Linked DNA regions of Hydrogenophilus thermoluteolus. The protein of the gene in region 2 interacts with the protein of the main gene of each other region in a pairwise test. Links are inferred from orthologs where the notes say so. Each region holds a gene or a part of one and is shown on either strand. Other genes may lie near its edges.

Evidence for each region.
Region 1: the proteins of HPTL_RS08030 (region 2) and HPTL_RS10390 interact in binary tests that used the Escherichia coli proteins (3 or more experiments, as listed by UniProt). The link is inferred for Hydrogenophilus thermoluteolus from one-to-one orthologs.

What each region holds. Positions count from the first base shown.
Region 1 is NZ_AP018558.1:2,133,589-2,149,252, forward strand. What follows is about bases 5,383-8,258. They hold HPTL_RS10390 (LytR/AlgR family response regulator transcription factor), read left to right. Parts: upstream 5,383-6,400; coding sequence 6,401-7,117; downstream 7,118-8,258. Other genes in these bases: HPTL_RS10385 (histidine kinase), read left to right, coding at 5,383-6,390; HPTL_RS10400 (flavin reductase family protein), read right to left, coding at 7,336-7,827; mutY (A/G-specific adenine glycosylase), read left to right, coding at 7,840-8,258. Outside these bases: HPTL_RS10360 (TolC family outer membrane protein), read right to left, coding at 1-379; HPTL_RS10365 (HlyD family type I secretion periplasmic adaptor subunit), read right to left, coding at 565-2,025; HPTL_RS10370 (type I secretion system permease/ATPase), read right to left, coding at 2,025-3,878; tRNA 2-thiocytidine(32) synthetase TtcA, read left to right, coding at 4,346-5,221; more of HPTL_RS10385, read left to right, coding at 5,344-5,382; more of mutY, read left to right, coding at 8,259-8,907; HPTL_RS10410 (thiopurine S-methyltransferase), read left to right, coding at 8,947-9,627; peptide-methionine (R)-S-oxide reductase MsrB, read left to right, coding at 9,654-10,673; HPTL_RS10420 (multidrug effflux MFS transporter), read left to right, coding at 10,673-11,860; HPTL_RS10425 (YeeE/YedE thiosulfate transporter family protein), read left to right, coding at 11,982-12,491; HPTL_RS10430 (YeeE/YedE thiosulfate transporter family protein), read left to right, coding at 12,495-13,082; HPTL_RS10435 (hypothetical protein), read left to right, coding at 13,149-13,532; HPTL_RS10440 (sulfurtransferase), read left to right, coding at 13,562-14,524; HPTL_RS10445 (DUF6969 family protein), read left to right, coding at 14,470-15,225; divalent-cation tolerance protein CutA, read left to right, coding at 15,243-15,599; protein-disulfide reductase DsbD, read left to right, coding at 15,620-15,664. UniProt on the Escherichia coli protein: Member of the two-component regulatory system BtsS/BtsR, which is part of a nutrient-sensing regulatory network composed of BtsS/BtsR, the low-affinity pyruvate signaling system YpdA/YpdB and their respective target proteins, BtsT and YhjX.
Region 2 is NZ_AP018558.1:1,653,272-1,659,989, reverse strand. Bases 1,188-4,186 are described here. They hold HPTL_RS08030 (glutamate-5-semialdehyde dehydrogenase), read right to left. Parts: upstream 3,331-4,186; coding sequence 2,044-3,330; downstream 1,188-2,043. Other genes in these bases: holA (DNA polymerase III subunit delta), read right to left, coding at 3,327-4,186; HPTL_RS08035 (chalcone isomerase family protein), read right to left, coding at 1,357-1,944; HPTL_RS08040 (methylated-DNA--[protein]-cysteine S-methyltransferase), read right to left, coding at 1,188-1,302. Also shown: site-specific tyrosine recombinase XerD, read right to left, coding at 1-796; more of HPTL_RS08040, read right to left, coding at 793-1,187; more of holA, read right to left, coding at 4,187-4,373; HPTL_RS08020 (LPS-assembly lipoprotein LptE), read right to left, coding at 4,370-4,885; leuS (leucine--tRNA ligase), read right to left, coding at 4,872-6,718. UniProt on the Escherichia coli protein: Catalyzes the NADPH-dependent reduction of L-glutamate 5-phosphate into L-glutamate 5-semialdehyde and phosphate. The product spontaneously undergoes cyclization to form 1-pyrroline-5-carboxylate.

The DNA.
Region 1 (15,664 bases), 480 kb from region 2 along the record:
AGAGCGCTTGCGCGTACGCCTGCGCCACCTGCCGTAACAGACGCACCCGTGCGGCTTCCACGGTAATTTGGCTCGCTTCGGCCTGCGCCTCGGCCCGTTTCCATCCGGCCCAATCGCTGGGACGGTAAAGCGGCTGCCGAGCAGTCAGGCTCCAATTGCGCGATTGGTAGTCGTTGCTCACGGTGCGCCCTTTGGAAAGACCGCTCAGATATTCCGTGTCGGTTTTCGCCCGCCCCGCTGCAGCGGAAAAGGTGAGCGAAGGAAGGAGCCGCGCACGCGCCACGTCGACCCCCGCGGCGTCGCTTTCCGCCCGTTTCTGGCTCACTGCGAAATTGGGGTCGTTCTGTTCCGCCAACCGGAACGCTTCGGTGAGGTTCAACGCGTACGCCGCGTGGGCCGAAAAAACCGCCAATAACGCAGCGACGGTCTTTTGACGCCACCCGATTCGGGAGCGACGAGTTCCAAGGCTTCGCGATGCCGATCCCCTTTGGTGACACATGGTGCGGTCTCTGCCGCGCTCGGGCAGGCGCTGAAGCATCGCGGGTTCAAAGGCTTTTCGTGGGTTCATGGCTCTTTCACCGCGCTGTGGAGACGCTCCCAGATCGGTTTGATCAAGTACTGCAAGAAGGTGCGCTCTCCGGTCTTGATGAGTACCGTCACCGGCATCCCAGGTTGAAGGTGGCGGTTGGGGCCGAGCGTCTGCCAACCGTTTTCGGTCAATTCGACGCGCGCAACATAGTGCGGCGGGAGCGGTTGCCCGGACGGTGTCTGGCGTTGATCGGTGACCAGATCGGCAGAGACCGAGATCACCCGCCCTTCGAGCACCTTACCCGCCAAATCGTGGAAATTGGCGAGTTGCACTTCGGCAAGCAACCCGGGATGGACCCGCTCGATGTGGTGCGGCGGAACCTGCACTTCGAAGACCAGTTTTTCGTCTTTCGGGATGATCTCAAGGAGCGGCTCGCCGGGGCGGATCACACCGCCGACAGTATGCACCGCGAGCGCATTGACGTAGCCGGTTACCGGCGCGCGGATCACGGTGCGGTCGAGCTCCTCTTTGAGCGCCCGCACCCGCTCTTCCACCACCGCCAGTTGTTTGGTGACTTCCGCCAGTTGCGTTTCGACCTCTTTGCGGTACTCTTCTTGCAGGGACTGCGCGCGCAGCCGCGCCTCCAAGGCTTGCTGTTTCGCAAGCGTGATCTGGTTTTGCAGTTCCAACGCCTGCCGTTCCAGCTCCAGCTGGGTGTTGCGCGGCGCGTACCCTTCCTGTGCCAACGCCCGCATTCCGTCGAGCTGCTCCTTGAGGAATTTGAGCTGTTCGGCCCGCGCCGCAGCGTTCTGTTCCGCAGTGCGCGCAGTTTCGTCGAGCACACGCAGCTGCGCCGCGAGCGCCTCTTTCCGCGAATGAAAGAGCGCTTGCTGCTGCGCGATCTGCGCCACTGCATCGCCTGCTTCACCGATTGCGCGGAGGCTTTCCGGGAAGGTCACGGTTGCGGCGCCGTCACGCTCCGCTTCGAGCCGCGCTTTCGTCGCGAGGAGCGCTGCGTACTCCTTGAGCGCGCTCTGGTATTGGGCGGAAATCGTGGTGTCGTCGAGAATGATCAACGGTTCTCCTTCTTCGACGAACGCCATGTCTTTGACCAGAATCGCTTTGACGATGCCGCCCGTGAGGTGCGAAACGGTTTTGCGCTTCGATTCGACGATGGTCACGCCTGGCGCAGGTACACCGGAATCGAGCGGCGCGGTCGCAGCCCACACCAGGAACCCGCCAAAGAAGAGCAACAAGATCCAAACGCCAACACGCAGGAACCGGCTCGCTTCATCCGGCAACACTTCGTGCGCCACCTCTTCCACTGGTCGCGCATCGGCTTCCAGCGTGAACGGTTCCACTGTGCCTCTCGAGCCGCGTGCGGTTTGGCCGCGTTCCGAGGCCGGCACGGCGGCGGTGCTGCGTTCGGGTGGACTTTGCCGGCTTTCGGGGAGCGATTGCGCCGTCACGTTCGTTTCACCGGGTTGAGACACCATCAACTCTCCTGCGCTCGGGTAACGGAAGCATTGGGCGCCGCGTCACGGGCGGACGATGCGGCTGCAGGCGTACCCGCAGACGCGGTTTGTGGGGCCGCTTGCCCAGACGACGGTGCCTGCGCAGCCGGCGGTTGCGCTGCGTGTTGTTGCGCCGCTTGCTGAGCCTGTTGCGCTGCTTGCTGCAACGCGGCAAGGACCTGATCCCGCGGCCCATAGGCATGCAACATGCCGTCGCGCATCACCGCGAGCCGATCGACCACTTGCAGTACGCTTGTACGATGGGTGATCACCACCACGGTACGCCCTTGACGTTTCATCTCCGCCAACGCGCGCACCAAAAGCGTTTCGCCGATGTCGTCGAGGTTGGAGTTGGGTTCGTCCAATACGATGAGGCGTACGTCGCCATAGAGCGCGCGCGCCAGCGCAACCCGCTGCCGTTGCCCGCCAGAAAGGACCATGCCACCGGGACCGATCGGCGTGTCGTACCCTTGCGGCAGGCGCAAGATGAGGTCGTGCACTCCTGCGCGTTGCGCCGCTTCGACGATTCGCTCCGAATCGAGCGGCCCGAAACGGGCGATGTTTTCCGCGATCGTGCCGTCGAAGAGTTCGATGTCTTGCGGCAGATACCCGATATAGGGGCCCAGTTCCGCTTTGTCCCACTGGGTGACGTCGGCGCCATCCAACCGCACTTTGCCCGCAGCGGGCGCCCAGACGCCGACCAACAGCCGCGCGAGCGTCGATTTCCCCGAACCTGAGGGGCCGATCACGCCGACGACCGTTCCCGGCGGGATCTCCATCGTCACACCGCGCACCACCGGCGTTTGGCTGCCCGGCGGGACCGCGACCACCCCCTCGACCGACACATGCCCTTTCGGTGGTGGAAGCGACAAACGCGGTGGCCGTGCCGGGAACGCGGTGAGCAGCTCTCCCAACCGTTCGTACGCCAGCCGCGCCTGGACGAATCCGCGCCAATTGGCGATCAGTTGGTCGATCGGCGCGAGCGCCCGCCCCATCAAAATGGAGCCGACGATCATCGCGCCGGGGGTCAATTCATTCTGCAACACCAACCACGCGCCCAGCCCCAAGACGAGCGACTGTGAAGTGATGCGCACGAAACGGGTAATCGCTGAGATGAGCCCCGCGCGGTCGCTCGCCACCGCTTGCAACACCAGGTGCTGCACGTGCCGCGCCTTCCAGCGCTGGCGCAGCGCCGGGAGCATCCCCATCGCTTCGACCACTTCGGCGTTCGCCAGCTGATTGTGGGCGAAGTTGGTCGCTTGGTTGGCGTACTTGTTCGCTTCGGCCAGGGGTTTTTGCGTCGCCACCTCGGTGACCACCGTGAGCACGATCAGGATCAGCGCCGCACCCACACTGAACCAGCCCATAAGGGGATGGAGTACGAAACAGGCGGCCAGGTAGATCGGAAACCAAGGGGCGTCGAAAAAGGCAAAGGGGCCGTTACCGGTGACGAACTGGCGCAATTGGGTGAGATCGCTGAGCGCCTGCCGCGCGTTCGCGCCGCCGCGGCGCAACGTGGCTTCGAACGCGGCGTCGAAGATGCGCTGATTGATTTTGGCTTCCATCGCCGCCCCCACCCGCACGAGTACGCGCGAACGGATGAACTCGATCACCGCCATGAGGAGAAAGAGCCCCACCACCAGAATGGTCAGCACCAAAAGCGTGGTGGTGTTGTGGCTGCTGAGCACCCGGTCATAGACCTGTAGCATGTAGAGCGGCGCGGTGAATTGCAGTAAATTGATCACGAACGAAAACGCGCCCACCCCAACGAAATAGCGGCGCATCTCGGTAAAGAGCTGCGCCAGCTCGGGAAACCGGCTCTCTTTTTTGGCCATTGGTAGTGACTTCCTCTCTTGCTGCCGCGGTTGGTGCGCTGCGGCAAAACGGGATTGTCGCACAATGCGAAAGAGGGTGCCAAGGGATATATGCAGTTTTTTTGCGCTCGATCACTCTGCCGTGACGGCGATCACAACTCTGTTTCACGGCGGCTCGTGCAATCGAGTACGGCATCGTGATTCACGCACAGCTCTTCCCACTGCACGACGGTACGATTTTGGAACGAAACGGCACGGCGCAAAATCCATTGTCGCAAAGTGGTTGACTGATACCCAGCATTTAAAGATAATAGCGCTCTCTCGCGTTCCCCGATAGCTCAGCTGGTAGAGCAACGGACTGTTAATCCGTGGGTCGCAGGTTCGAGCCCTGCTCGGGGAGCCAGAGAACCAAGCAAACGCTCGATTCATTTCGATAGTCACAGAGCGAAAGCCACGTTTTGTGGCTTTTTTCATTTAGAGGTCACCCGATGTCGGTTGCCATCGCCACCGTGCCGCTTGCCGCGGTCACGGCAACGCTGCACGAAAACGACGCAGAGGACGCGCCGCGCGACCGCTCCCACAAAGCCGAAAAGCTGGAAAAGTCGCTGTTGCGCGCGGTGGGTGCTGCGATTGCCGATTACGCGATGATCGGCGACGGTGACCGGATCATGGTCTGCGTCTCCGGTGGCAAGGATTCGCTGACGCTTCTTTCGCTTTTGTTGCTCCTCCAGGCGCGCGCGCCCGTTTCGTTCGAACTCGTTGCGGTCAATCTCGACCAAGGACAACCGGGTTTTCCCGCTGAGACACTACCGCGCCACTTCGAAGCGCTCGGGGTCCCGTACCGGATCGTGCGCGAAGACACCTATTCGATCGTCCAAGAGAAGATCCCCGCGGGCAAAACCACCTGTTCGCTCTGCTCGCGGCTGCGGCGTGGCATCCTCTACCGTACGGCACGGGAGTTGGGGTGCAACAAGCTTGCGCTGGGCCACCACCGCGACGACATCCTGGAAACCTTCTTTCTCAACCTCTTTTTCGGTGGCCATTTGAAAGCGATGCCGCCGAAATTGGTGAATGACGACGGCGACCTGATCGTAATCCGACCGCTTGCCTACTGCCGCGAACGCGAGATCGAGCGCTACGCCCGTGCGATGGCCTTCCCGATCATCCCGTGCAACCTCTGCGGCAGCCAGGAGCACGCGCAGCGCAAACAGATCAAGGCGATGCTGCGCGCGTGGGAGGCCGAAGACCCACGCCGCGTCGCGTCGATCTTCACCGCATTGCAAAACGTCACGCCATCCCACCTTCTGGATCGCACGCTTTTCGATTTCGTCGGATTGCACACGACTCCTACCCCGCATCCCTAAGGTGTCCGACCAGACGCCACGTTCGTACGAGCCCCACGCCATCTCACACACAACATGGCCCGGGGCGAAGAGACATCCTATACTTTTGTCTCTGACGAACAGCGCATGGTGGGACATCTCCCGTGACTCGGGATACGAAAGCAACGAACGGCAACCGCGACCCGTCGTGGGCCGGCCTGTGCCGTGCCGCGACGCTGGCGTACGCGCTTTTGGCGGTAGTGGCGCTTGCGATCGCGCTTACGTTGGCGCAACCGGCGTTTCCGGACTACACGGACGCGCTCCTTTTCTTTGCTGCGGTGGTTTTCTGGGGCGCGTGGGCGGTCGTGCCCACACTTGCGCTGCTCTGCGCGCTGGGACGGTGGCGCACCCCGCGTACCCCCCGTGCGCAGAGCGTTCTTCTCTGGCTCCTGCTCGTTTGTTGTACCGGGCTGACGGGCGGTGTTGGCGTCCTGTTGGGTTGGATCGAAGCCCCGTCGACGGTGTGGCGCGCCACTGGCATTGCCGCGATGCTCGGTTTGGGGATCGGTTGGGTCGTCACCGGGTGGCAGGAGCGGCAGGCGCTCATCGACGCAGCGCGAACGGCGCAAGCCGCGGCGCTGCAGGCGCGCACCCATCCGCACTTCCTGCTCAACAGCCTCAACGTGATCGCAGGGCTGCTCCCTGACGCGCCACACCGCGCAGAACGCGCGATCGAAAATCTGGCGGTTTTGCTGCAAGCAGCGCTCAGCGACCCCCATCCTTGGCCGTTGGCGGCGGAGCTCGACGCGGCGCAAGCGTACTTGGCGTTGGCCCAGTTGCGCTACGGTGACCGTCTGGTGCTCGACTGGCAGATCGACTGCCCGGAAGCGGTGCGTTCCCAACGGGTACCCCGCTGGTGTCTTGTGCCGCTCATCGAAAACGTGGTGACGCACGGGGTGGCGCGCCGCCGCGAGCCGACGACGGTTTCGGTTACACTCCGGGTGACCGAAAATCAATTGACCGTGCGCGTTGGTAACCCGGTCGCGGAACGCGCGCAACACCCCACACGCTCCGATTCCGGCTTTGGCGTTGGCTTGGCGGCGGTGACGCGCCAGATCGTCGCTGCAGGCGGCACGGTGCAGCAGGTTCAGGAAGCGGGTTGGCACTGGGTGACGCTGACGCTACCGCTTGATCCGCGCAACCGCGCATGAAGAGGGTGCGATGCAGATCTGGATCGTAGAAGACGAACCGTTGGCTGCAAGTCGCCTGGCCCGCTTGCTGACCCCGCTGGGCCATACGGTTCGGACCTTTCCCGACGCCGAAACCACCCGAGCCGAAGCGGCACGGACACTACCGGACGTCGTCCTGTTGGATATCGAACTGCCCGGCGAATCGGGGCTTGCGCTTGCGCGCTGGTTCGATACGCTGCCGCAGCCGCCCGCGGTGGTCATGGTGACCGCGTACCCGGAACACGCGCTTGCGGCGTTCGCGGCCCATGCGGTCGATTACCTGGTGAAGCCCGTTCGCGCTGAGGCGCTCGCGCGCGCACTCCAAGCCGCGGCACGTCCCCGCCGCCCTCAGGCTGCGGCCGCGTCGGACGAGCCGATCTGGACCTTCTCGTTGGGCCGACAGCGAGTACAGGTACCGCAGTCGGCGATCCGCTATCTCTCTGCGGAGGCGAAAACGGTCTGGGCAGAAACGACGCTGGGGCGACTCGCTGCCGAAGGGTCGCTCACCCAGTGGGCAGCGCAGTTGGGAGAGAGCTTCGTGCGCACCCATCGTGCCTATTTGGTGAATCGCGCCTGGTTGGCCGCATGGGTACCCGACGCCAGCGAAGGGGGCGGCATCGTCGCGTTACGGGATGGTACGACGCTACCGGTGAGCCGCCGCCACGCCGCAGCCGTTCGTGCGCTCTTCCAACAAAAAAGCCAAGCGTGACGCTTGGCGGCAGATTCAGAAAATTCGATCACGGAAAGGGATTGGAGCGGGTGATGGGAATCGAACCCACGTTCTCAGCTTGGGAAGCTGATGTTCTACCATTGAACTACACCCGCTCGACGGCCGCATATTATAACCCAGTTTGCAAAAACTCTGTCAACAGCCGCTTCTTCTTTTGCGACATCGGAAAGGGGCGCCCACCGCCCTCATTCAGGACGTTATGCTGCAGTTTCGGGCAGAAGCCGCCGGTAGCGCCCGGCGAAATAGACGAGCGGTTCCCCGTCGAACCAGGCGTGGCGCACCACCCGCGCAAGGAAGAGGCGATGGTCCCCGCCGTCGTGTTCGGCGTAGGGCGCGAGTTCAAAATGCGCCAGCGCCGGTTCGATGAGCGGGACGCCATGGGCACCGTCGCGCCACGTCGTCGCGGCAAACGCATCGACACCCGGCGTGGCGAACGCCGTCGATACCGACTCCTGGTCGGCACGCAAGAGCGAAATCCCGTACCATTGCGCCTGTTGGAAAACAGAGAGCCGCCGCAGCCCCAACCCGAGGCTGAAGACCACGAGTGGCGGATCGAGCGAGACCGAATTGAACGAATTGATGGTGAGCCCCACCGGCGCCCCATCGCGGTCCCGCGCGGTCAGAATACCGATACCCGTAGCGAAACGTCCCAACGTGTCGCGCAACGCGCGCGACGCTTGATCTAGCATCGGGAGACCCCATTGGCAAAAAAACGCGAGAAGGGTAAATCATTCCCACCACAATGGCAAGCACTTTGGGCCGAACGCCTGATCGCCTGGCACCGCGTCGCAGGGCGCCGTACCCTTCCGTGGCACACCCGCGACCCCTATCGTATTTGGCTCTCCGAAGTGATGCTCCAGCAGACGCAAGTACCCACCGTGATCCCTTATTACGAACGGTTCGTCGCGACGTGGCCCACGGTCGAAGCGCTTGCGGCAGCGCCGCTCGAAGCGGTGTTGGCGGCGTGGAGTGGACTGGGGTATTACGCCCGCGCGCGAAACCTTCACCGCGCTGCGCAGCAGATCGTTCGCGCTTGGGGCGGCACATGGCCGCGTGATCCGGACGCTTGGGCGCAACTGCCGGGCGTGGGACGGTCGACTGCCGCGGCGATCTGCGCGTTCGCGTTCGGCACGCGCGCCGCGATCCTCGACGGCAACGTCGAGCGCGTGCTCGTCCGCCTCTTCGGGATCGCGACGCCACTGCCAGATACCGCAGTGAAGCGGCAATTGTGGCAGATCGCCGAAGCGCTGCTGCCAGAGTCACCCACGGCGATGCCGGAATACACCCAAGCACAGATGGACTTGGGCGCGCTCGTCTGCACCCGCGGCATTCCCAACTGCGCGTACTGCCCGGTCGCTCAGTGGTGCACCGCCTATGCGGTGGGTATCGCCGCCGCGCTCCCACAGCGCAAAGCGCGTGCGCCGGTTCCGGAGATCGATTGGACATTGCGCGCCTACCGCTGCGGTACCCGTTACTGGTGGGTACAGCGTCCCAACCAGGGGATCTGGGGCGGACTCTGGGCGCTACCGCACGCCGATGAGCCACCTCCGCCCGGTTCGTGGCAGCGCGCCAGTAGCGAAGCGTTGCCTGCGCATCGCCTCACGCACCGTCGGTTACGGATCACCATCGAAGAATGGACGACGCCGGCCCACCTCTGTTACGATTGCGAATCCTCCACGCAGGGGCGCTGGGCAACCGCGCGCGAAGCGTTGGCGTGGGGCCTGCCGCGTCCGTTGGCGGCGTGGGCGGAGACGCGCGCGGTGTCCTGACGCCTGACCCAGCAGGCCTGACCCAGAAAGGAGCAGACGATGGAACCCGGTTTTTGGCACGAACGCTGGCAAAAAGGAGAGATTGGTTTTCACCTCGACCGTTTCAACCCCAAGCTCCTCGCCTACTGGCCCCGGCTTGCCGTCCCGGTTGAGGCGACCGTCTTCGTTCCACTCTGCGGCAAAACCCTGGATATGTTGTGGTTGCGGGAGCAAGGCCACCGCGTGGTTGGGGTCGAATTGAGCCCAGTGGCCGTCAGTCAATTCTTCGAAGAGAACGACGCAACGCCCGAAGTCACCGCGTGCCCCCCACACGCCGCCTACACCACCGACGGGATTCGTCTCTATCTGGGCGACTATTTCGCCCTCACGCCGGAACAGGTGTGGCATTGGGGCCCGAAAGCGCCAGCGCACACCGCGATCTACGACCGTGCCGCACTGGTGGCGTTGCCGCCCGAGATGCGCCCCCGCTACGCGGCACAGTTGCGGAGTCTGGCCCGCCCGGGCACGAAAATGCTTTTGGTCACGCTGGAATACCCGCAGGCGGAACGCGCCGGACCGCCGTTCAGCGTCCCGCCAGACGAAGTGTTTCGCCATTTCGCCGACGTGTCTTCGATCGAACATTGGTCCGACGACGACGTGCTCCCGGAACACCCCCACTGGCAGGCACGCGGCATTTCCTACCTGCGCGAACACGTCTTCGCGCTCACCTGGCACCGCTGAAACGAAACCGCGCGCAGGAGCTCACGATGGCACAGGAAATCACCCTCTACTTCGGCATGGGCTGCTTCTGGGGCGCGCAACAGCGGTTGCGTGTTCTCCCCGGTGTGGTTGCCACCGAGGTCGGTTACGCCGGGGGGGACGATCCGAACCCCACCTACGAACGGGTTCTGGCGTTCGAGCGCGCGCTGCGCGCGGGAGTCGCCTCGGGCCGCAACCACGCCGAAGTGGTCAAGGTGGTATGGGAACCACCGCGCAGCGAGGCCGACCAGCTCGTTCCGCTGCTTGCGCAGCTCCTGGCCGCGTTCTGGGCAGGACACGACCCGACGCAGCGCGACCGGCAAGGCAACGACATCGGCAGCAACTACCGCAGCGCGCTCTATTACGAAGCGAACGACGACGCGGTTTGGCTGCTGCCGCTGCTTCTGGCCAGCCGCGCCGCGTACGCGTGGGCGTTGTGGCAGGCAGCGGGGGGCGCGCCCCGCTTTTCGGCGCCGACCACCGAGATCGCCCCGGTGCGCCACTACACCCCTGCGGAAAGCTACCATCAGGACTACCTGATCAAACACCCGGACGGTTACTGCGGTTTGGGGGGAACCGGTGTTCACCTACCCCCGTACCCCTGGACGCTACCGGGTGCCGAGTTACGCGCCTTCTGGGCCTGGCTGGGGCAAGCGGTACTATCCCCCGAAGCGTTCGCAATCGCGTTCGAACACGGTACAGAACGGCCGTTCACCGGTTGCCACCTCCACGAAAAACGCCCCGGACGGTTTTTCGATCCCCTCTCTGGTGCGCTGCTCTTTCGCTCCGCGACAAAATTCGAAAGCGGTAGCGGCTGGCCCAGCTTTTTCGCCGCGGAACCGGATGCGGTCACCGAGCACGAAGACCGCTCCTATGGGATGGTGCGCACCGAAGTACGCAGCCGCGCCACCGGCATCCATCTGGGCCACGTCTTTCCAGATGGCCCACCGCCGACGGGGCTGCGCTACTGCATCAACGGCAATGTGCTCGCGTTCGCGCCGGGTGCCGAAGCCGAAGGGGCCGCTTGATGGCACAGCCTTCACCTACCCTCTTTGTGCTCATCATCGCGCTCGTTGCGCTTGGGCCGCTTTCGACCGACCTCTACCTTCCGGCGCTGCCCGCGCTCGTTGCCGACCTCGAAACCGACGTCGCCCACGGGCAGCTGACACTCACCGCGTACATGATCGGCTTTGCGTTCGGCCAGCTCGTCTACGGCCCCCTTTCCGACCGCTTCGGGCGCAAGCCGGTGATCCTCTCGGGCCTGGCGCTCTATGCGGCAGCATCGCTCGCCTGTGTCTGGACCGAAAACATCACCATGCTGCTCGCGGCACGGGTGGTCCAAGCCGTCGGCGCCTGTGTCGGCCCAGTGCTTGGGCGAACGATCGTGCGCGACGTCTATGGGCCGGTAGACGCGACGCGGATGCTCGCGCACGTCGGCTCGGCGATGGCGATCGCACCGATGGTCGCACCGCTCATAGGCGGCGTGATCACCAGCCATTTCGCCTGGCGCGGCAATTTCGTCGCGCTTTTTTGCTACGCCGCGGTGACGCTCGTGGCGATCCTTTGGGCGTTACCGGAAACCAACGCCCACCGCGGCAAAGCGTCGTTCGGCTTTCTTCGCTCCTTTTCGGTGCTGTTGAGCGACCGGCGCTTTCGTTGGCTGCTGCTCTCGAACGCCTGCGGCTACGCGGCGCTCTTTGCGTTCATTTCCGGTTCGAGTTTCGTCTTCATCGGCATGTTCGGGTTCACGCCCGTGCAGATGGGGCTGGCATTCGCGGTGATGGTCACCGGCTTTTTCGCCGGTTCGGTCGCAAGCGCCCGCCTGTCACGCCGGCTGGGGGCGGAACGGTTGCTGCGGCTGGGTGGTTGGATCGGCTTGGGGGGTGGTAGTGCGATGGGGCTTTGGCTGTTGCTCGCGCCATCCCCGCTGGGCGTGATGCTCCCGATGTGGCTGTGCGGCGCTGCGGCCGGACTGTTGATGCCCAACGCAACCGGGTTGGCGCTCGCCCCCTATCCAAAGATCGCGGGCGCCGCGGCGTCCCTTTTGGGCTTTTCGCAGATGGGCATCGCCGCGGTTGCCGGAACCCTGGTGGGGCATCTCCTGGGCGAAACCCCGTTGCCAATGGCAGCGGTGATCGCGATCGTGATGGCGATTTCGTGGTGGAGCACCCAGCAAGCGGCGCCAGCAAATTGCCGGGGCGCGCCAACCTCCTGACGCGGTTGGCGGAAACCGCGAGTCCGTAGAAGAAAAAAGCGATGGCGCGTGACTTGCAAAATAAATCGAAAATAACTAATATAAGTTTATAACAACATTGTCATCCAACAGGAGCAGGCCCATGACGGAACGCACGCACGCACCTCGTCCGCTCTGGCACCCGCTGGTTGCGGGTATTGCGCTTGGCGTGACGCTGGTCTTCACCTTCTTACTGACCGGTAACGGCTTGGGCGCCAGCGGCGCCTTTGCCCGTACCGCGGCCTGGCTGGGCGGCGAAAGCGCGAAAACCAACGCCTACCTGAGCGCTTTCTGGCAAAGCGGTCACCCGTTGAACAATTGGATCGTCTGGGTCGTGGTGGGCGTTATCCTTGGCGCGTTGCTTTCCGCGATCAACAGCGGGCGGTTTCGCTGGAAACTGGAAGGTGCCGCAGCAATCGGTGCGGGCAAACGGATCGCCACCGCATTCGTGGGTGGCGTGCTCGCGGGGTTCGGCTCCCGTGTTGCCGCGGGTTGCACGAGCGGCCTAGGGCTTTCGGGCGGTGCGACGCTCGCCGTTTCGGCGTTCGTGTTTCTTGCGTTCTTCTTCGTTACCGGAATCGTTGTGTCGCGGATAATGCCCAAAGGAGCCTGAACGATGCCTTTTTACGATTATTCGCTTGCCTCCGGGTTGCTTTGCGGCATTCTGTTCGGTTACATCCTAGAATCAGCGGGCTTTGGCAGCGCTTGTAAACTCACCGCGCAGTTTCGGTTCTCGGATTGGGCGGTGCTCAAAGTGATGTTCACCGCGATCGTCGTTGCGGCGATCGGGCTCTACGCGCTCAGCGCAACGGGCGTGATCGCGTACCCAGATATCTACGTTCCGCCCGCCTACCTGGGCGGCGCCGCCATCGGTGGGCTTCTGATCGGCGCCGGATTCGCGGTAGGCGGCTACTGCCCCGGCACCGCCGCGAGCGCGTTCGGATCGGGTAGACTGGATGGCCTCGTCTTCATGATTGGCATGGTGGTGGGTGTCGGCCTCTTCGCCGCTGGCTACGATACTTTTGGGTCGTGGGTCACCCTTGGCGCGATTCAAACCAGCCGGTTACCCGAACTCCTTGGGATATCCGAGCCGGTGTTGCTCGCCCTCTTTGCGTTGCTGGCCGCGGTTATTTTCTGGCTTGGCTCCCGCGTGGAACGCAAGCTCGGTGGTGCGCTCACCGCAGAAGCGCTCGATGCGCGCTGACGGGGTGCGCACCTATCTGGACCCATCGTCACCCCCGCTTTCCCAGACACCTCAAAGGAGATGCCCATGAAATTGCCCAAGATCGTTCGCCGTGTGGCCCCCGCGGTTGCGGTAGCGCTCGCCACCGCGGTCACTCCGCCCGTGACCAGTGCGCAGGGCAATCCGTGCGCGCCCGCACGCCGGAGTATGAACCCGTGTGCGGCAGGAAACCCCTGCGCCCCCAGACGCCGTGCAGCCAATCCCTGTACTGCGGGGAATCCGTGTGCCCCTGTCCGCCGCGGCGGCAATCCGTGCGCCGCGGGGAATCCCTGCGCGCCGGTGCGGCGCGGCAGCAACCCCTGCGCCGCGGGGAATCCGTGTGCTCCCGTGCGACGCAGCAGCAACCCCTGCGCGGCCGGGAACCCCTGTGCGCCGAAACGCCGTGCTGCCAATCCGTGCGCAGCCAATTGATCAAGCATAACCGAATAGGAGGAGTCATCATGCGTGTTCGCTTCGTTTTGGCCGGTTTGCTCATCACCGGCACGGTTTCCGCTGCTGAACTCCCTGGCCCTGTCGTCACCGTCGACTGGCTTGCACAAAACCTCGATAGGGTGCAGGTCGTACAAGTCCATGCTCCGGACCTTTTCACCGCGCAACCGCAATACAAGAAAGACGAAAAAAGTGGCCAGACGAAATTGGTCGATGTCGGCGGTCACATTCCCGGCGCGCTGTTCGTCAATCCCAAAAAAATGCGCACTGAGCGCCAAATCGGCGACTTGAAGGTGAAGTATCTACTGCCACCGGCTGCAGAATTCACGCAATTCGTCCAGGCCAATGGGATCCAAGCCGGCAAACCGATCGTGCTCGTGCCAACGGGGACTTCGCCTGCCGAATTCAACGACGCTGCCCGCCTCTATTGGCAGTTCAAGTACTACGGCGAAAAGGATATCGCGATCCTCGACGGTGGCCTCGCGGCATGGATCCAGGCGGGGCAGAAAGTGGAATCGACCCCGGTGAAAGCACAACCGGGTAATTGGCAACCACAAGGAGAGAACCCGTCGATTCTGGCCACCAGCGAGGACGTTGCGGCGGGCAAAGCGCAATTGGTCGATGCACGCCCAATCAGCATGGCGTTCGGCTACACCAAACGCGACTACGTCTACGATTACGGCCACATCGCCGGCGCCAAGGTCTTCCCGCCGGAACTGCACACGATCCAAAAAGGGATCGCGCACCATCTCTTGAGCGCCGAAACCTACACGAAAGTCTTCCAAGCGATGGGCATCGACCCGAAAGCGCCGTCGATCACCTACTGCAACAGCGGCCACCTCTCGTCGGGTCCGTGGTTCATCCTGCACGAAGTGATGGGGAACCCGAACGTCGAACTCTATGATGGGTCGCTCCATCAATGGACGCTCGAGAAGCGCCCGCTCGTCTCGCTGATCCCGCACGGATCGCGGTAAGCGCTCCGGAAACGTGGTCCGCGCGGGCGCAAAGACGCGCGCGGACCGCGGTCAAAGACTGGGCGCTGGCAGAAGGGGCGTTACGCGCCGCCGGCAGTGACGTGGTGCGCGAAATGCTCCGTACTGCAGCGCGTTTTGTCACCTTGGACCACTACCCCGAAGGGGACGTTCTCGATGCCCACACTGGGGCCCAGTATTACTACCACGCCCATCGCAGCGGCGAGCACGGTCACTTCCATTGCTTTGCCCGCCCACCGCTCCTTTCGCCCGAAGCCGCCTGGCAATCGCGTGAGGGTAAGCGCTTTGGCCCCCAGGGAGATGAGGCGATCGCACACCTCGTTGCGATCGGGATGGACGCGTGGGGACGGCCGATCTCACTGTTTCTCACCAACCGCTGGGTGACCGACGAAACGTGGGTTCCAGCGCACCGCTTGCTCCCATTGGTAAACCGATTCGCCGTGACCCACGCGTACCCCAACTGGGCAGCGAACATTTGGCTCACGACGTTCATTCGAGCGGTCCAACCCTGGATCGTCGCGCTGCTGCGGGCCCGTGACGCGCGCATCGCGGCGCACCTTGCCGCCCAACCCGAATTGCTCGAAGACCGTTCGGTCGAAGTGATCGTGCAGATGGAGCTTACCACCGCGTGGCCCGCGCTGGCAGCGTGGGCCGGGTTAGAATTGCCACCGATCCCAGAATAGACGAGGAGACCGGTTCGATGCGTGAAGCCGCTGACGCACCCCAACCGACTGCGACCGACGCGCGCGTGGTCTTGGTCACCGCACCCGATGAAGCCACGGCGCTTACCCTGGCACGCACGCTCGTCGATGAGTCGCTGGCTGCGTGTTGCAGCCTCATCCCCGGCATCCGTTCGGTCTACCGCTGGCAAGGAGAGCGCTGCGAAGAGGCGGAGTGGCTCCTGGTGATCAAAACCACCGCACCGGCGCTTGCGCGCTTGACGCAGCGGGTGATCGAACTGCACTCGTACGAGGTGCCCGAGGTGGTCGCGTTGCCGATCGTTGGCGGCGCGGAACCTTACCTGGAATGGGTCGCTCAAAGCGTCATCGCCTCTTGAGCGTACCGCGGGAGCCCCTCTTGCCACACGCTGCATGTTCGTTCTTTTTGCGGTTGATCGTCGTA
Region 2 (6,718 bases):
CGGCGCCATGATTCAATAAGTGGGTGGCAAACGCATGGCGTAGGGTATGGGGGGAAATTTTGCGCGGGTCGATCCCTGCTGCGATGGCATAGCGTTTGATCAATTGCCAACAGCGTTGCCGAGTCATCGCTCCGCCATTTTGGGTGAGAAAAAGTGCATCGGTGGTATGCGGTTTGCAGAGTTTGGGGCGCGCGTCACGCAGGTAACGGCTCAGCCATTCGCCAGCTAATTCCCCAAAAGGGATCAGCCGTTCTTTATTCCCTTTCCCCGTGGCGATGAGCCAACCTTCTTGGAGCCGCAATTGCGCCAAGTGCAATGTGACCAATTCGCCGACGCGAAGACCCGTTGCGTAGAGGAGTTCGAGTATCGCTTTGTCGCGTAAACCCAACAGGGTTTCCGGGTCCGGGGCCTGCAGCAGGTTTTCGACTTCGTTTTCGGTGAGGGTTTTGGGTAATCTGGGCGGCAAAGGCGGTTGGGTCAAAGTCAGGCATGGGTTGTGCGCCATTTTTCCTTCCCGGACGAGCCAGCCGAAAAATTTCCGCCAACAGGCGATCAGGCGCCGTTGCGAAGCTGTTTTACTGGGTTTTTCTGCCAGATAGGTGAGGAGCGTTACCGCGGTGACCGTGCGGAAAGTTTCATTGCGTTGTTCGAGCCATTGGGCAAAGCCGGTGAGGTCGTGGCGGTAACTCGCGCGGGTGTTTGCACTCAGCCCCTCTTCCCACCACAGATGGTCGATGAACGCGTCGATCCATTGTTGGGAGAGGGGGGTAAGCGTAACCGGTTTGGCGCGCGTCACGTTCGCGCGTTTTCGCGCTCGAGTAGCCATGCTTTGAGGTCGAGCCAGGCACCGGAATGACCACCGGAAAAGCCGATCAGCGCCCCGTTTTTGCCGACAACTCGGTGACAGGGAATCACGATCGGGCAGGGGTTTGCGCCACACGCGGCGCCGACCGCACGCGGGCTGGTAGACAAGTGCGCGGCAAGCGCACCGTACGTGCGTGTTTCACCGCAGGGGATGGTTCGTAACGCGTTCCAGACGCGTTGTTGAAATGGGGTCCCTTGTGGTGCAACCCGCGGCCAAAGTGGGGTTGCCGGTGCTTCGAGCCAGGTGTCGAGCCAGTGGCTGAGTTGATGAATCGCCGCAGGGGCGTTCGCTTGCGGACGAGACGGTGGAGGATCGGTGCGAAACGTAGCGGCAATCACGGTGCCGTCTTCGGTTGCCGCGATTTCCAGCCAAAAGGGGGCGAGTAGCGGCCGGGCTACAACCCACAGGGTGGCGTTGGGTTTTGGTTGGGGCGGCATCGTCGCCATCTCCGGGATCGGGTATAGCGACGATTGTACCGGTAAGGAAACGCGTCAGGAAGCGCTCCCTTTGAGGAGCTCGGTTTTGAGGGAATCTTGTGCGGGTTTCGGGCCGAGCCAGATACTCAGGAGCAGGGAAAAGAAGCCCGGTTGTTGAATCGGCTCGACCAACGGTTTGTCTTGAACGGTGATGTGCACCGTTCCGTTTTTGTCTTCGCTGATCAAAACGACGCTGTTTTCTTTGTATTCGCTGTGCGAAAGGATCGCTTGGCGCAAAGTGTCGATGCTGGCTTGATAAGCGGTGAGCGCTTCCTGCGGTTGATTCTGTTTCAGCCCTTCGATCAGCGCGTCCGCGAACGTGGCGCCCGAGAGGTCGCGCAGCAGTTGAATGCGGATCGCGCGTGGCGGGGGGCTGGTGAGCGCGGCTTCGGCCAGGGTGACCGGTTGCGGCAGATAGAGCCCCATCGCGTAGACGTGGAAGATGAACTTGCTGCGGATTCCTGCGCCATTGAGATGGAGCGGCGTGCCGTCGAGGGTGATCGATTCGGGGAAAGTGGCGCTGCCCAGCTTGATTTCCGCCTGCGCAGGGGCTGCGGCGAGCAGTACGTAAGAGAGAAATAGAGCGATGAGCGTACGAACCATTTTTCTCCTCCAACAAACGTTTGAATGAAATGGTATCGTAGCGCTCATCGTCGCGCAGGTCAACGATCCTCGCACCGGTCCAGGCTCAGCGTTTTCGCGTCAGCGGCGGATCGTGCCGTGTCCCAGTACGATCCATTTTTCGCTGGTCAGGCCTTCCAAGCCTACAGGGCCGCGCGCGTGGAATTTGTCGGTAGAGATACCGATTTCGGCACCCAATCCGTATTCGAACCCGTCGGCGAAGCGCGTCGAGGCGTTTACCATCACCGACGCGGAGTCGACTTCGCGTAAAAAGCGCATCGCCGCCGAGTAGTCTTCCGTGATGATCGCTTCGGTGTGGTGCGAGCTGTAGCGCGCGATGTGGTCGATCGCGTCATCGAGCCCGGTGACGACCCGAATCGCGAGGATCGGGGCGAGGTATTCGGTCGCCCAATCGGCCTCGGTGGCCGGTTTGAGCAGTTCGGCAGGAACTTGTGGCGCGGCATGCAAGAGGGACCACGCTTTCGGGCAACAACGCATCTCGACGCCGTGGCGCGCGAGCATCGCGCCGATCTCGGGGAGGTAGCGAGGGGCAACCGCTTCGTCGATCAAGAGCGTCTCTGCGGCGTTACAGACCCCGTAGCGGTGGGTTTTGGCGTTTTCGACGATCGGGACGACCCATTCGGGTTTCGCGGCAGCGTGCACGTAGACGTGGCAATTGCCGTCCAGGTGTTTGATCACGGGGACTTTCGCGGCTTGAGCGACCGCTTCGATGAGCCCTTTGCCGCCGCGCGGCACGATCACATCGACGTATTGCGGCGACGACACGAGGCGGGTGACGAGTTCGCGTTCGGTTCGTTCGATCACCTGCACGACCATGGCCGGGAGCTGGGCCGCAGCCAATCCTTGCTGAACGCACCGGGCGATTGCCTGGTTGCTGTGGATCGCTTCTTTCCCGCCACGAAGAATCGCCGCGTTGCCCGCTTTGAGGCAGAGAGCCGCGGCGTCGACGGTGACGTTCGGGCGCGATTCATAGATGATGCCAACCACGCCGAGCGGCACGCGCATTCGGCCCACTTGGATACCGGAGGGGCGTTGCCGAAGTTCGCGGATTTCGCCGACAGGGTCGGGTAGGTCCGCGATCTGTTCGAGCCCTTCGATCATCGCGTCGATCACTTTGGGGGAGAGCGTGAGGCGGTCGATCAGCGCGGGCGATAGGCCCGCTGCGTGCGCCGCTTGTAGGTCGTGTTCGTTAGCGGCGGTAAGGTCCGAACGCGCAGCGTCGAGCGCGTCGGCGATCGCGCGAAGCGCCGCGTTTTTCTGTGCGGTGCCCGCGCGCGCGATCGCTTGCGCGGCGGTGCGCGCGGCTTGCCCCAGACGGTCGAAATAGGCGTCGATGGTTTCGGTCATAGTGTGCTCCAGGTAACGGAAAAGTCGGCAGAGGTGCGCGTCGCGGGGTTGAGCGCGAGCGCGAGACGTTCGGCTTCGCACCAGAAGTCACCCGCTTCGACCCCTTTGGCGATCCGGTCGAGTTGTGCTACTCGGCGGAGCCACTGATGGCATTGTGCGGACTCCAATCGGGTGGCGCTGCGCAAGGCCTGCTTTTCAACAGGGCTGAAGAGTTTTTCGCTTTTCGCGATCGCATCCACCGCGCGCGGGTCCGCGGCTTCGCTTGCTCGAGCAAGCGCGCGAACGCCCGCAGCGAGCGCCCAGAGGACGAGCGCTTCGGCTACGCCTTCGTCGCGCAGCGCGGTGATCAGGCGGGCGGCGCGCGTTGCGTTGCGGGTAAGGACCGCAAGCCGCAGTTCGAACGGGTCGAAGCGGGCGACTTCGGCGACTGCTGCGCGGACCTCTGCTTCCGGTAGGGGGCCGGGTGGAAAGAGGAGGGCTAAGAGCACCAGTTGTTGTTTCGCGGCAAGCAGGTTTCCTTCACTGCATTCAGCCAAATAGGCCAAGAGTTCGCGCGAGGCATGCTGCCCTTGGGCGTGCAGCCGTTCGGCCCACCATTGGGGCAGTTGCGTGCGGCTCGGAGCTTGGGTTTCGACAAGGATCGCCCCTTTTTCGAGGGTTTGGTACCAGCGTGTCTTTTTCGTGGCCCAGTCGAGCGGGGGCAGAATCAGCAGGGTGACGGTGGCTTCCGGTGGCCGGTCGCAGAGGGCGGCAAACCAGAGGGGTGCCTCTTTGCCCTGCGGGGGGACCAGGAAGCGGAGTTCCAGCAAACGCGATTCGGCGAAGAGCGAGAGGCTCTCGGTTGCGAGTGTGAGCGTGGTGAGCGCATCCCCTTTGTCGATGACGACCCGTTCCCGCGCCGTGAACCCGGCTGCTTTGGCGTGCGTGCGAATCGCGTCGGCGGCCTCTTCGATGAGGAGCGGCTCATCGCCCGTCACCGCCCAGAGTGGGGGAAACGGGCTGCGGGTCAAGAGCTGTGGCAGGCGGGCAGCGGGATATTTCATGGTCGCGCCACAAGCCGACGGTCGACGAGCAAGAGGGCACGCCTGAGGAGTTCGCGCCGCATGTCGGTGAGAATCACCTGCTCCTCTTCAGCGCGGGCCGCGATGCGGCTGTCGTCGTAGCTGTAGTCCCGTTCGGCAACGAGGCGGGTTGGCGGCAGCCGCTCTTCGCCTGCGCGGTCGACGAGGCGAACGGTCAGGACGCTGCGCAACGCGTATTCGCGAACCGTCCCGCTGGCAGAGAGCGCGATGATCTCCCGCGCTTCTTCGAGCGGCCCCAAAACGACCGTCGCGTCCGCGGCTTTGGGGTCCGTGACCACCGTTGCCGGTGTGCCCGCGAGCATCTCGTGAACGAGCGGTTCGAGTGCTGCGGCACGGTCGAAACGGAAGTGGAGCGTGCGCTGCGCCAACCCCACGTAATGACGAGGGCGAAAACCGCACGCAGCGAGAAGAAGCGCCGGCACGAGCGCGACGCCGGTCAATACGCGGCGGCGCTGGGTCTCAAACGACGACATTGACGAGCCTTCCCGGAACGATGATCACACGCCGCGGCTCCTTCCCATCGAGTGCCGCCTGAACGAGTTCGTGCGCCAGCGTGCGTTCGCGAATCGTGGTTTCGGCGGCGTCGGACGGGACAGTGACTTTGCCGCGAGTCTTGCCGTTGATTTGCAAAACCAGTTCGATTTCGGCGACCGTGAGCGCGTCGGAATCGACTTCGGGCCACGGGGCGTCGAGCAGCGATGTGCCGAAGCCGCATTCGCGCCACAGGATCTCGGTGACGTGCGGGGTGATCGGTGCGAGCACTCTGAGGAGAATCGAGAACCCTTCGTGCGCGAGCGCCGCGCGTTCGGTTGCGTCACCATCGGGCAGGCGCTCGAGCAGGTTGAGCATTTTCATCGTCGCGGCTGCGACGGTATTGAATTGGAGTTTCGCCAGGTCACGGTTCGCCTGTTCCAGGATGAGGTGCAATTCGCGCCGTGCCGCAGCCAGGGGCGCGGCAAGTTGCCGCAGCGCCGAGCTGCGCGCCTCAGCGGTCGTGGGAAGCTGGGGCGCGATTTCGTTGCGGTAGCGAACGCCGAACGCCCAAACACGGCGCAAGAAGCGATGTGCCCCTTCGACGCCCGCATCGGACCATTCGAGCTGCGCTTCCGGCGGCGCGGCGAAGATGATGAAGAAGCGCGCGGTGTCGGCGCCGTATTGGTCGATGAGGGCTTGTGGGTCGACACCGTTGTTTTTGGACTTCGACATCTTCTCGATGCCGCCGATGGTGACCGGTTTGCCATCGACGCGGTGTACCGCGGAGATCGGTCGACCTTTGCTGTCGCGTTCCAGGATCACGTCGGCCGGATTGATCCAGGTTTTTTTGCCGGTTGTCGGGTCTTCGCGGTAGAAGGTTTCGGCAACGACCATCCCCTGTGTCAAGAGGTTGGTGAAGGGTTCCGAAAAGGGGATGAGCCCGAGGTCCCGCATCGCACGGGTGAAGAAGCGAGAATAGAGTAGGTGCAGGATCGCGTGCTCGATTCCGCCGATGTATTGGTCGACGGGCATCCAGTACTTGACCCGGTCGTCGACCATCGCCTGGTCGTTGTCGGGACAACAGTAACGCAGGAAATACCAACTCGATTCGACGAAGGTGTCCATCGTGTCGGTTTCCCGCCGTGCGGGTCGCCCGCATTCGGGGCAGGGGACGTTGACCCAGTCGGCGAGTTCAGCTAGCGGTGAGCCGCGACCGGTGATCTCGACCGATTCGGGCAGAACGACGGGGAGTTGTTCGTCGGGGACGAGTACCTCACCGCAGTGGTCGCAGTGAATCACCGGAATTGGGCAACCCCAGTAGCGTTGGCGTGAGATCCCCCAATCGCGCAAGCGATATTGGACCCGCTGCTGACCCAGCCCTTTTTCCGCGAGCGCGGCGATGATGGCGTCGAACGCTTGCTCCGACGTGAGCCCGGTGAAGGGGCCGGAGTCGACCAGTGTCCCTTTGGCCGCAAAGGTCTCTTCCCATGGGCCTCTGCCGTCGATCGTGCCGGTGAAGCCGTCGGGACGAATGACTTGGCGAATCGGCAGACGATATTTTTGCGCGAAGGCGTAATCGCGTTCGTCGTGCGCGGGCACCGCCATCACCGCCCCTTCGCCGTACGCCATCAAGACGTAATTCGCAACCCAGACGGGGAGTTTTTCGCCCGTGAGGGGGTGACGCACGAAATAGGGGGTGGGCATCCCTTTCTTTTCCATGGTCGCGAGGTCGGCCTCGGCGACCGACCCCCGGCGGCATTCGGCAATGAATTCGGCCAATTGCGGGTCGTTTTGCGCGGCTTTCGTCGCGAGCGGATGCTCGGCCGCGACCG